Regions from separate parts of the Peribacillus sp. NPDC055009 genome, predicted to be linked through region 2. Evidence: riboswitches for the same ligand, from Rfam matches in the RefSeq annotation. Region 2 holds a riboswitch; the other holds the start of a gene.
The links. Region 2 has a riboswitch for FMN ahead of ribE (riboflavin synthase). Riboswitches for the same ligand answer to the same signal wherever they lie in the genome.
Positions count from the first base shown of each region.

Region 1: it holds a riboswitch for FMN, as region 2 does, so the genes downstream of both, ACWF5P_RS09750 (ECF transporter S component) here and ribE (riboflavin synthase) in region 2, are expected to answer to the same signal.

Region 1 is NZ_JBSGVZ010000004.1:294,942-301,642, reverse strand. Features, by position in the region: gene ACWF5P_RS09765 (RecQ family ATP-dependent DNA helicase) at 1-1,468, opposite strand, end outside; gene ACWF5P_RS09760 (helix-turn-helix domain-containing protein) at 1,471-2,532, opposite strand; gene ACWF5P_RS09755 (ferredoxin) at 2,823-3,071, shown strand; gene ACWF5P_RS09750 (ECF transporter S component) at 3,195-3,776, opposite strand; FMN riboswitch at 3,942-4,077, opposite strand; gene serA (phosphoglycerate dehydrogenase) at 4,418-5,992, shown strand; gene ACWF5P_RS09740 (hypothetical protein) at 6,125-6,701, opposite strand, start outside.
Region 2 is NZ_JBSGVZ010000006.1:175,109-181,809, forward strand. Features, by position in the region: gene ACWF5P_RS12040 (ATP-binding protein) at 1-401, shown strand, start outside; gene ACWF5P_RS12045 (DEAD/DEAH box helicase) at 449-1,585, shown strand; gene megL (methionine gamma-lyase) at 1,798-2,973, shown strand; gene ACWF5P_RS12055 (TspO/MBR family protein) at 2,970-3,707, opposite strand; FMN riboswitch at 3,910-4,040, shown strand; gene ribE (riboflavin synthase) at 4,186-4,824, shown strand; partial or broken gene ribB (3,4-dihydroxy-2-butanone-4-phosphate synthase) at 4,843-5,481, shown strand; gene ribH (6,7-dimethyl-8-ribityllumazine synthase) at 5,559-6,029, shown strand; gene ACWF5P_RS12075 (DHH family phosphoesterase) at 6,424-6,701, shown strand, end outside.

The sequences.
Region 1 (6,701 bases), on a different contig from region 2:
TATAAGCCAATTCCTTTTTCCACGAGGAAAAGGAATTGACCGGATCCACCTTGACTTCCGGCCATACATCAGCCATTTTTTCGGTATCCATCCCACAAATATCACAACAGATGGGATTCACTTCCCGATGCTCTTCTCCAAAGTAGTCCAGTATTCCTAAACGTCGACATTCCGGTGCATAGATCCAGTGCAGGAAGTTATGCAGCTTTTCTTGATTCCTGGATTTCCTCTTTTGACAATACTCTTTCATCGCAGCCACTTGATGTAGGTTATTACCCGTAAACTGGGTAAAAAAACGCAGCTGGACTTCGTTTAACGAAAAGGATTGAGACAGCTGTTCTTTTTCTGAAAGGGTCAAATTCACCGGAATCTTTTGTGATGCATTAAGGAAAGAACATACACCATCGATTTGAGAATCCGAAGGCAACTGCTGCTCCATCAAATGCAGCGGAAGCCCTTCATCCCCTTCACTATATAATAAGACAGCCACACTTTGCTTACGATCCCGTCCCGCCCTGCCTATCTCCTGAAGATATGCTTCCATCGTCGATGGGATATGAAAATGGATAACATATCTGACATCGGATTTATTCACACCCATTCCAAAAGCACTTGTTGCACATATAATCTTTAACTGGCCAGAAATGAATTGTTGCTGAATCAGCATCCTTTGTTCCTGTTCCATTCCACCGTGATAATAATTGACACTATCAATCCCGTTTTCCTGTAAAAATCTTGTGACAGATTCCGCCACTTTTTTAGAGGAAAAATAAATAATCCCGCTTCCGGTAAATTTTCTGACAAGCTCCAGCACACGTGCTAGCTTCTCATCGTAGCTGAACATTCGCTCGACAATAATTGCGATATTTTCCCGATCAACAGATGAGACCGTTTCATTGACCGGCTTAATATTGAGTTTACCAACGATATCCCTCCGGACCTCATCGGTTGCAGTTGCTGTCAGGGCAAGAGTCAACGGATTGTTCAATTCACGCCTCACTTCTCCTAAATTCAAATAATCCGGACGGAAATCATACCCCCATTGTGAGATGCAGTGAGCTTCATCTATGACGAACAAACCTATATCTATGGATTTCAAGGATTTTATTACACCCTCCAGGCTTAACATTTCAGGAGATAAAAAGATAAAACGATAACTATGCAACCGGTCGAAAGCTTTCCTTTTTTGATTTAATGTCAAAAAGGAGTTGAGGGTCAATACACTTTTTTCGCCACTCATCTTCAGCTGATCTGCTTGATCCTGCATTAATGATAATAATGGGGAGACAATTAGGACAGTCTTATTTAAAAGATAAGCCGGCAGCTGGTAGCATAATGATTTACCTGATCCGGTCGGTAGCATCGCTAAGGTATGATTGCCGGACATCAATGATTCAACCACTTCCTTTTGTCCAGGACGGAATTCATCAAAACCGAATTTTTCTTTGAGGACTCGTTCTATATTCATCATCACTCACCTATTTTCGCAAGTACAAGTCTTATTTGGAAAAAGCTTATCTCTTTATTATCGACCATCTGCTTGATTGCTTTAAGCTTTTTTGTTCCAAGTTCCTTAATAGCTTCAGCAATTTTCCTCTCATCCTCGATATTCACATAATCTGAAATCGGAAAACTCTTGTCCGATAAGACAATTTCTACGAGGTGATCTTCGATGGTGTTGACTTTCAATCTGCGGATTTCAGCAATTTCACCCAGACTTTTCCCTTCATGGATGTATCGTAAAGTAGCCTGTGTAGATTGTGTCAAATGAGGATTCCCACTACTTTTCCAATCATTTGTTAATGTGGACAAGAGAGGGTAATCCTTTCCCGTTTCCATTTCAGCAAGCATTTGATGCAATGAGTCAAGGAATGTAAAGCGGACATACTCTTCTTCTACATCCTTCCTTTTTGCAATCTGTTCAAACGTAAGTCCAATCCTGTTGATCCCGGTTATTTTCAAAATGAATATGTCTCGTTTCATATCACTTTGACTTTCTAAAAGGGATATCAGTTCATCATATAGATGTTGGGCAATCAATGCTCGATCCTGACGATTGGCATGTAAAAATTCCTTTACGAAGAATTGGATTTTGGGATTTCTTTGTATCGGATAAAAACGTCTTTCATTGTGGACAATATGGGATATGGTTTGAATGAGTAAGTTTAACCTTCCCCAGAAAACCGGGGTGATATTGTGATATTTCCAACCATTAATATACGCCGGAAAAGGATTATTTTTAAAGTAATCGACTAACATTCCCTCACCTTGCATACTAATTTCATATGCATCTGGTTTATCCGTTAATTTAATCAAGTCATGCTTAAGTAAATGTTCAATGTTTTGATTTAATTGCTGACGGGTAAATCGAGGTATTGTCCCAAAAATATCCGTTAGCCCGAATAAATGGGCATCCTGGATTGTTTGTGACGATTTCTTCCCTTGCAGCATATGGTATATAGCATAAATGGAGCGTTCGCCTTGAAATTTTTTTATCGCATATAGAATGATGGCCTGTAGATAATTATTCATGGGACTCACATCCTTGTTTCATTTAACCAATAAACCCATTGTAACAAATAACTGCAAAAATCGCCGTTATTATTGATGAATACAAGGAAAATTATGTGACTAAATGACGAATCATGGAAAGAACCAAGTTAAGTATTTCGATGTTTTCCGTTGACATTGTGCTACATGATAGTTATTATCAATACAATTTCTATTGAAAAGTTTGGCATTCGGTCTTACAATAAGAAAGAGATAATAATCTGAAATAAAAAGATTATCAGTTGTCAATCAACTTAGGAGGGGTTATATTCATGGCTAAATTTACTATTGTGGATAAAGAAACATGCATAGCTTGTGGAGCTTGCGGAGCAGCGGCACCAGATATATATGATTACGATGACGAAGGGATTGCATTTGTTACCCTTGACGATAACGAGGGAATCGTTGAAATTCCTGATGTACTTTTAGATGACATGATGGATGCATTTGAAGGATGCCCAACGGATTCTATTAAAGTTGCTGACGAGGCATTTGACGGAGATGCACTTAAATTCGAATAACGTACAAGCCATTTTCAATCGAAAATGGCTTTTTTTTGCCATCCCATTCCAAAATGAAACAGGCATAAAAAAACAACCGAATACAAATATCCGGTTGTTTTTTTATTTCTATCGTTAATGCCATTAAGCATTCTTATATAATGTTTGTTTATTGATCCATGTCTGTAATTTAATGAACAGCAACATGAATACGGATGTGATGAGTACGCCTTTTATCACATTGAAAGGCAAGATTGCCGTCGTAACGAGCTCTCTTGACTCGGGTGCCGACATTGCATCCCATCCCATAAAGAAGGTATAAGCCGGTAAGAAGACATAATAGTTTAAAACACTCATGAATACTGCCATGGAAACTGTTCCCGCAAGTAAAGCGAATGTCATCCCTTTTTTTGAATTGATTTTCTGAAATACATAATAAGTCGGCAAGACAAACAGTATTCCGGCTATGAAGTTAGCAATATGCCCCACAGGTACAGCAGTCAAGGTCCCTGTCATGACTAAATCCAATAGGTTCTTAATGAACTCGACTAGAATTCCAGCCATCGGTCCGAAAATCAATGCCGCCATCAGTGCTGGTATGTCGCTAAAATCAACATTGAGAAAAGGCGGGAATCCCGGAAACGGGAAATTTAAAAGCATCAATAAATAAGAAATGCTTCCCATCATGGCAAGTGTGACCGTTTTTTTCACTTTGTTCTTTTTCATAGGTCTCTCTCCTTCTTTTCCGATCTACCTGAAAAAGAGGTTAGGGTTCCAAAATATGTTGATGTTCAATAAAAAAACCTTTAATTCCAATAGAATTAAAGGGATAAATTAAAGGTTACATCAAACAAACGTTCAGCAAATAACTGTTGAAACGCACTCAGGAACCTCCATCTTCTCCCATCCAGACTATACTGTCGGCTTTGGAATTGCACCAAATCCTGCCTTGTAAGGCTCGCGGGCTTAGAAGAAGAAACTCTTCATCACCGCCGGTGGGGAATTGCGCCCCGCCCCGAAGATAGATCTATAAAATTTTTTTATACTTTCCATTATATCTGAATTACCTGTTTTTTGATAGCACTTTTTTTCTCAGTTGATTCATTCAGGATGATTATCGATCGTCACAGTGAATGGCTTAAAATAAATAGTGGATACAAAAATGAAAATTCGAAATAATGAAAATTTTTTTTATACTATTCAATCCTTGATAAAGCCATTTATATCGCGACATTAAACAGATGATCAGAAGATCACCATTCTATTAAGCGCTTACATCCAGTTAAGCCAAATTGACATATTCAGCATTTCAATTGTAAAATTAACTGAAATTTAAGATAATTTTTTTCCTAGGAAGGTGTTAAGTCGTGTATCGGATTTTAGTAGCAGACGCCATTAAACCAGAAGGACTCGGACCGCTATCTGAGGCATCCAATATTCATCTCATTCAAAAGACCGTAGAGGAAGCTGCAAACGAACTTGATCAGATTGATGCAATTCTTGTAAGAAGTGCTACGAAGGTTTCAGAGGATTTAATGAACCGTATGCCGCAGCTAAAAATTATAGCACGCGCTGGTGTCGGTGTTGATAACATAGATATCCCCTCGGCGACAAAACGCGGGATTGTCGTGGTTAACGCACCTGACGGCAACACCATTTCAACAGCTGAACATACATTCGCCATGATGGCTTCATTAATGCGCCACATTCCGCAAGCTTATGCTTCACTGAAGAATGGGGAGTGGAAACGTTCTTCATATACGGGTACTGAACTTCGTGGTAAAACATTAGGAATAGTTGGCTTTGGACGTATCGGAGGGGAAATTGCCAAACGCGCTAAGGTATTCGGCATGGATGTCATTGTCTATGACCCGTTCCTTACTGTCGATCGTGCAAAGAAAATGTCCGTAACTGCCCTGCCGTTAGATGAATTGCTTCCTAAAGCAGACATCATTACTGTTCATACACCACTTACGAAAGAAACTAGAGGATTAATCAATAAAGAAAAACTGCTTACCTGTAAAAAAGGGGTTTATGTACTTAACTGCGCCCGGGGCGGTATTCTGGACGAAGATGATTTATATGAAATGTTAGTTCAAGGACATGTCGCAGGGGCGGCACTGGACGTTTTCGTCGAAGAACCTCCAATTGGCCATAAACTGCTTGAACTGGATAGCGTCATTGCTACACCTCATCTGGGTGCTTCAACTAAAGAAGCCCAATTAAATGTTGCCGTACAGGTTGCCCAGGAGGTATTGACCTATTTCGAAGGAAATCCAGTCTCAAGTTCGATCAACCTGCCAGCCATATCTAAAGAAGTTTTTGAAAAGGTACAGCCATTCTATCAACTTGTTCAGCAAATGGGATCCATTGCTTCTCAGTGCATGAATGAAGGAATTCAGGAGATCTCCGTTACGTATGCCGGAGAATCATTGGATTTCGATACAGCGATTCTTACAAAAAGTCTAATCTCCGGCTTTTTCAGATCAAGAGTCGATGCATCTGTAAATGAAGTGAATGCCTTGTTGATCGCAAAAGAGCGTGGCATAACCGTTGGTGAAAAAATCTCTACGGACTCTTTAGGTTACTCGAATTTGATCAGCCTTAAAGTAAAAGGTGACCACCGTGAATTAACAATCAGTGGGACCTATATCGAAAATTACGGTTCTCGAATTGTAAGTTTGAATGGTTTCAAAATCGACTTTCATCCAGAACCGAATTTACTTTATATCCAGCATACCGATAAACCTGGTGTAATCGGTAACGTAGGTAAGGTCCTGGGTGATCACGGAGTGAATATCGCCACCATGCAGGTTGGCCGTAAAGAAGCTGGCGGGGAAGCCATCATGGTTTTGAGCTTTGATTTACCATTGGAGGATAACATGAAACAATTTTTAATGGAAACAGAAGAAATTACATTCATGGCCCGTATTTCATTATAAGACAAAAAAGTGCCCGTCAGCGCGGGCACTTTTTCTGTAAATGCAAGGGGCTTTTGCTTACCATGGACAGTGTGTTTATAACACACCATCATATGAAAAACCTTCATATTTATTAAACCTAAGCCCGCTGCATCAATTCACTTGGTTCGGAGCTTTGGGCACCAATATGTCTTCAGTTAAATTCAGCTGGCCTACCTCTTCAATTGGAGCATTTTCAAACTTCACTTTTTCAAAACCAAAATCCTTAGCTATGAAGAGGATGGCTTCTAAAGCTTGAAGGGATTCCTCACTATTTTCAATAGCAGCTTGATCTGATAATTGAATGATCACAAGATCTCCATTCGAGCTTATCCTTTCCCATTTCAGGTCAGGCGGGATTGCAGGTGAAATTCCCTCGATGTCTGCCTCCCCTTTTCCAGCCTGCAGCGCTTCATCAAAGTCCTGATATCCCATATTGCTTGGAACAAGAAACCTTGGGGAGGACTCATCCTTCTGGTAAAGCAGGTATGTGCGATTTTTTTGATGAGGTATATCCAACTCCTTTAAATATCCCGCATGCGCAAACATGGCACCTTGCTCACCATCTGTAGAAAATGTCATTTTCTCTATATTATTATAGGAAAGAGTTTCCTCCAACGAATGGAGAAAAAGTGTATCTTCATCCAATAGTTGGCTTTTTTCTTGAAAGTCAATATGAGCAGTGGCCGTA
Region 2 (6,701 bases):
CAGAAACGAATTTGAATAATATCGAAATGGGATTCAGGGTTAAAACTGCCGAACCGATTTATATTATGGCTGATTCAATTGAACTTAAACAGTTGGTAATCAATATCATAAAGAACAGCATTGAAGCGATAAAGGATAATGGCGAAATTGAAATTTCACTGCAAATCATCGATGGACAAGCTGTAGTCAGCGTGAGTGATAATGGCGTGGGAATGGGGCCCGAGCGTCTTGAACGGATTGGTGAGCCTTTTTACTCAACGAAGGAAAAGGGCACAGGGATCGGGCTTGCAATTTGCCGGAAGATCGTTCACCGCCTTCAGGGGGAAATGGATTTTGAAAGTGAGATAAACAAAGGGACGACGGTTACAATTCGCATTCCGTTGGCTACTGGACAAGAATAAATGGTACTATGAAAGATAGGAAAAGTTTTATATTAAAGGAGAACGATATGAGCGAATTACCCGCATTAATAAACGATAGAAAACCATATATACAAGAGGTCTGGAAAAAGTCCGGATTCGGACAACTTACCCCGATTCAAACGAAAGCAATTCCCGTGATTGTCGAGGGAAAAGATATCATGGCCGAATCACCGACAGGTACAGGGAAAACATTAGCATATTTACTGCCATTGCTGGAAAAGATAGATCCTGAAAAAAAATCGCCCCAAGCTTTGATTTTGGCATCATCACGAGAACTGGTCATGCAAATCAATGAAGAAATTCGCATTTGGTCAGAGGGAAGCGGCATTACGGGCGCAGCATTCATCGGTGGTGCAAATGTGAAAAGGCAATTGGACAAACTGAAGAAGCGTCCACAGGTGATTGCTGGAACACCGGGACGGATTTACGAATTGATTGCCCAAAAGAAATTGAAAATGCACGAAGTTAAGACGATAGTACTTGATGAAGGTGACCAATTGATCACTCCGGAGCATATGGGAACGATCAATAATATTATCAAAACAACGCTAAAAGACCGGCAAATCATGGTGTTTTCAGCGACCCTGCCGGAGGAAACGGAAAAAGCGGCCAGGGGATTCATGAATGAACCCGAAATGATCAAGGTTGATAAGCATGAAAAAATGGAATCAAAGGTGGACCATCTTTACTTTGTTGTTGAGAGACGGGAAAAGTCCAAGATTCTAGAGAAAATCACAAGACTTAAAGATGTGAAGGCCCTTGCCTTCCTGAATGATATAGCAGAGCTGAGCGTCTTACATGAAAAGCTGAGCTATAAAGGTATTGAAATGGGCGTGCTTCACGGCGAATCCAATAAGGTCGACAGGGAGAAAGCGCTGCGCAAGCTTCGTTCCGGAAAATCCCCGATGCTGATAGCAACGGATGTAGCGGCAAGGGGGCTAGATATAAAAGGCCTTACTGCGGTCGTTCATATTGATATGGCTGACAACATCGAACAATATATCCATAGATCGGGTAGAACTGGGCGTGCAGGTGCAGATGGCACTGTCATTTCAATCGTAACGGAAAGAGAAGAGCGAGAGTTGAAAAAAATGGCTCGTGAACTAGAGCTGCCATTAACGAGAGTAACCTTCTATGGTGGAAACATCGTAGTCGATGAATGATTCGGAAAAAGGGACGGCCATGGCGGCTGTCCCTTTTTTACGAATGCCCGGGTAAATCCATCTGAACTTGTTCATCTATTGCCCTACGGAAATCATATCATCTTTACTAAATTCAGGGGTTCATTTATAGGTGATGACCATGAATGAAAACGCTTCCTTTATATAGGTTTTTGACATATGATAGCAATAGACATAGGTTAGGAGGAGACGGTATGACAGGAAAGTATAAAAAGTTTGAAACGGCAGTCATCCATGAAGGATATGACTCAAAGAAGCATTTAGGAAGCTTGGCAACACCCTTATTTCAAACCTCAACATTCACTTTCGAAAATGCCGAGCAAGGGGAGAGGCGTTTCGCCGGTATGGAAGATGGATATATATATTCACGACTTGGAAATCCAACGGTACATGTGCTTGAAGAAAAGATTGCCGCTTTGGAAGGCGGGGAAGCTGGCCTTGCTTTCGGTTCAGGCATGGCCGCCGTTTCAGCTGTGCTTTTTGCGTTAACGAAAACAGATGATCATATCCTATGCTCACAGGGGTTATATGGTTGTACATTTGGCCTTCTGCAGCTTATGAAAAATAAATACCGCATCACTCATGATTTTTGTGAGATGGATACAGAAGAACAGGTAAGGAAAATGATTCGGCCTGAAACGACCTGCATCTATGTAGAAACCCCGATCAATCCGACAATGAAAATGATTGATTTACAGATGGTGGTGAAAGTTGCGAAGGAACATAATGTGACGGTCGTAGTGGATAATACGTTTTCGACGCCATATCTACAGAGACCGCTTGAGTATGGCTGTGATATCGTCCTTCATAGCGCTACTAAATATCTTTGCGGGCATGGGGATGTCGTTGCAGGACTTGTCGTAGGTAAGAAGGAATTCATGAATCAGGTAGCAGGGACTACACAGAAGGATATCGGTGGAATCATTTCACCTTTCGATGCCTGGTTACTATTGCGGGGGTTAAAGACCTTGCCTGTCAGGATGGACCGTCATTCGGCCAATGCAATGGAAATCTTTCATGAACTTAAGAAACATCCAAAAGTGAAAAAGGTATATTATCCAGGTGATGAAGCTTCACCGGATCATTATATAATGCAAAAACAGATGAAACATGGCGGCGGCCTTATCTCTTTCGAATTGCATGGCACAAAACAGGATGCACAGGAATTCCTAAATAAATTGAAACTAATCAAAATTGCCGTAAGTCTTGGGGATGCCGAAACATTGATCCAGCATCCCGCTACCATGACGCACTCTGCAGTTCCTGATGATTCACGGAAACAAATGGGCATCAGTGACCAGCTGGTCCGTCTCTCAGTTGGCCTAGAAGCTTGGCAGGATGTCTGGCAAGATCTTCAGCAAGCATTTTAGGCTACCATATTCCTTCTACTTTTAATGAAGATGGTGATGGATACGATAAAAGTGATGACAGCCAGTATATAAGAAATGTCCGTAATTACCGGATAGGCGGAGCTATTTCGTATCCCGATGCCTATGAACGCCCAAACGAATACGAGAGGATAGCACCAATCCCGGTTTTTACCTGCAAAGACAAAAGCCAGGATTGTTGCTGCAATCAGCAGGACGATCGTCCAGGTTGAACTGGAAACCCCAAAACCGTCCCATTTGATATACGTGAGGTAATAAGAAATGTCAGCGATCGTTGCAACACTTACCCAGCCTGTATAAACGGAAAACGGAAATAGGTCGAAAGACTCATGCTTCACTTTTTTTACGTTAGTATAAATGACCATTAAAGTAGCCAAAAGAGCAATGATAATGAATACGGATAACAAAAAGTGCTCATAGTGCCAAGCCAAAAGCCAAGCGCCATTCAAGACACAGCTTAAAGCGAACCAAGGGAAGGATGCCTTATAAGCAGGGCTGTTTTGGTGTTTGCTTAAAAACTGCCTGAATACCCAGATGGCGAGCAGGAAATAGATCAAGCCCCATATGGAAAATACATATCCTGCAGGAGTGAAAAGGACATCAAGTTTATCGGAAATCTCTCCTGATGTCTGGCCGTTCAATGGCAGGTAATTAGCTGAAAAATTCATCGTGACGACGAACAGATAGAAAATCAAGTTGATGATGGAAATAAGCATAAGGCTTCCTCCTTATATGAATTGTGATCCTCTAACCCTATTCCACATATTTAGCCTGATTAACCTCTTTGGAGCACATCGGGGACTTTGGAGGTCGTTTTTCCATAAAGAGAGGAAGTTTCTGTAACAATTGAACCATTTAAGGTTAGAAATTTTACATCTTCACTTTATGGTGATAAAATATTCAAAGATTCATATTATTTTAGTCCTTCGGGGTCGGGTGAAAATCCCAACCGGCGGTGATGAAGAAATTCTAAGCCCGCGAGCCTGTTAAAGGCAGGATTTGGTGAGATTCCAAAGCCGACAGTAAAGTCTGGATGGGAGAAGGACGTGTGGAACCCAAGTGTATACGTACGCCTAATTTTTCAAAAATGAAAATGTTAGGCTTTTTAGGTATACAATTTTTTCACTCATTTCTCCTGCTAACTCCTTAGGTCATCCTAAGGGGTTTTTTATATTTTATAAAAGGGGGAAAAACATGTTTACGGGAATCATTGAGGATATCGGTACCGTTCATTCCATGAACAAAGGAAAAAGCAGTATGGAGTTATCGATTCGTTCTGAAAAAATCCTTGAAGATGTTCATCTGGGGGATAGTATTTCAGTAAACGGGGTCTGCTTAACGGTAACGTCCTTCACTAAAAGTTTGTTTACGGTCGACGTGATGCCGGAAACGGTCAAAGCTTCCTCGATACGGACATTGAAATTGGGATCACCTGTGAATCTTGAACGAGCCATGAGTGCACAGGGAAGGTTTGGCGGTCATTTTGTTTCAGGTCATATCGACGGAACCGGAACGATCATCAAAAAAGAACGGAAAGAAAATGCCGTTTATTATGTAATCCAATTGGAAGAGGGGCTCAGTGCCTTTTGCATTCCAAAAGGATCCGTGGCCATTGATGGAACGAGCTTGACGATATTTGGGATCGAAAGGAACCTATTGACTGTATCACTGATTCCATTGACTCATCAGGACACCATATTGGGACAAAAAGCGGCTGGCGATATCGTTAACATCGAAAACGACATGATAGGGAAATATATAATACATCAAATGAAAAATGGCAATCCAAAACCAGGACTGAATTTAGAGTTTTTGGCAGAGCATGGATTCTAATAAAAGGGCGGTGTAATGATGTTCCATACAATAGAAGAAGCGATAGAAGATTTGAAGGCAGGCAAGGTAGTAATCGTATCCGATGATGAAGACCGTGAAAATGAAGGGGATTTTGTAGTGCTGGCCGAAAAGGCGACACCGGAAGCGATTAATTTCATGGCGACTCATGGACGTGGTTTGATATGTACAACCATCACTGAAGAACTGGCAGCGAAATTGAAACTGCATCCTATGGTTGGAGAAAATACCGATCATCATGGCACTGCTTTTACGGTAAGTGTCGATCATAAAAGCACCTCTACAGGAATCAGTGCTTTTGAAAGGTCCTTAACCATCCTTGAGCTTCTTAATGAAGATTCGGTCGCTGAAGATTTCCAAAGGCCTGGTCACACTTTTCCGATAGTCGCAAAAGAAGGCGGCGTATTAAGGAGGGCGGGACATACAGAGGCATCGGTGGACTTGGCGAAGTTATGCGGTGCCGCTCCAGCTGGTGTCATTTGTGAAATCATGAATGAAGATGGATCGATGGCCCGGGTATCCGATTTAGAAGTCATCGCTGATAAATTCAACCTGAAGTTCATTACGATAGCCGATTTGATTCGGTATCTTCAACAAAATGATACTATCGGGAACCAGGAGCTTGAACTGAACATCCCGAAAGCTTGAGGATTTAAGTAATTACATCTTACAGAACAAAAAATTATATTGTTTTTTAAAATTAGGAGGAATTGGACATGGGGAAAACTATTGAAGCACAATTAATCGGATCAGGATTGAAAGTCGGTATCGTGGTAGGAAGATTTAATGAGTTTATCACAAGCAAGCTTTTAGGAGGGGCATTGGATGGCCTTAAGCGTCATGGCGTTGATGAGAATGATGTTGACATCGCTTGGGTCCCGGGTGCTTTTGAACTACCGTTAATTGCAAAAAAACTTGTGAATACAGGTAAATATGATGCGGTAATCGGTCTTGGAACGGTAATCAGGGGTGCCACTTCACATTATGATTATGTCTGTAATGAAGCGGCTAAAGGCATGGCTTCCGTTTCCTTGGAAACGGGTGTACCGGTTATCTTCGGTTTGCTGACAACTGAAAATATTGAACAAGCGATTGAACGTGCAGGAACAAAATCAGGTAACAAAGGCTATGAAGCGGCCGTTAGTGCAATTGAAATGGCCAACCTTGGAAAATTGATTGAACAGTGATTTGGTATAAGGAAGCCGCAGGGAATAACGTCCCTGCGGCTTTTTTTGATGTACCGGATCATTTGTCGGATTGGGTCTGGCTTTTTAAACCATTAAGCAATTCTTCAAAGTTCGTAAAATTCCTAGCCATTTGATCGATTAGTGAATGCTGATCTTCACCACTCACAGCAACCTCTTCAATGGAAAAACCTCGACTTCAAAGTAATGGACGTTATAAATTATGGAAAATAAAGAATCATCAGGGGATTTTTCGAAAAAAAAAACGAACAAAAGCATCACGTAATGGAAGCATGATAAAATATGCGGATATGATTATGCTACAATTGTAAAGATTGCAATTGAAATTCATGTCTTTAGGGAAAAGTAAATTTATTAGTTACTAGGAGGGGTTTGTGTGTACCATCTCTTTACACATAATGATTTAGATGGAGTCGGCTGCGGCATTATAGCTAAGCTGGCCTTCGGAGAAGAAGTAGTGGTAAGTTATAATTCAATTGGTCGCCTTAATCAGAACGTAGGAGCATTTCTTGAGCAGGCCAAGCTTGAAGATACATTGATCGTTACTGATCTATCGGTTGATGAAGATAACGAAAAAATGATTACTCAGTTTGTAGAAGATGGAGGCAAAGCGCTGCTGATCGATCATCATAAGTCAGCATTGCATTTGAACGA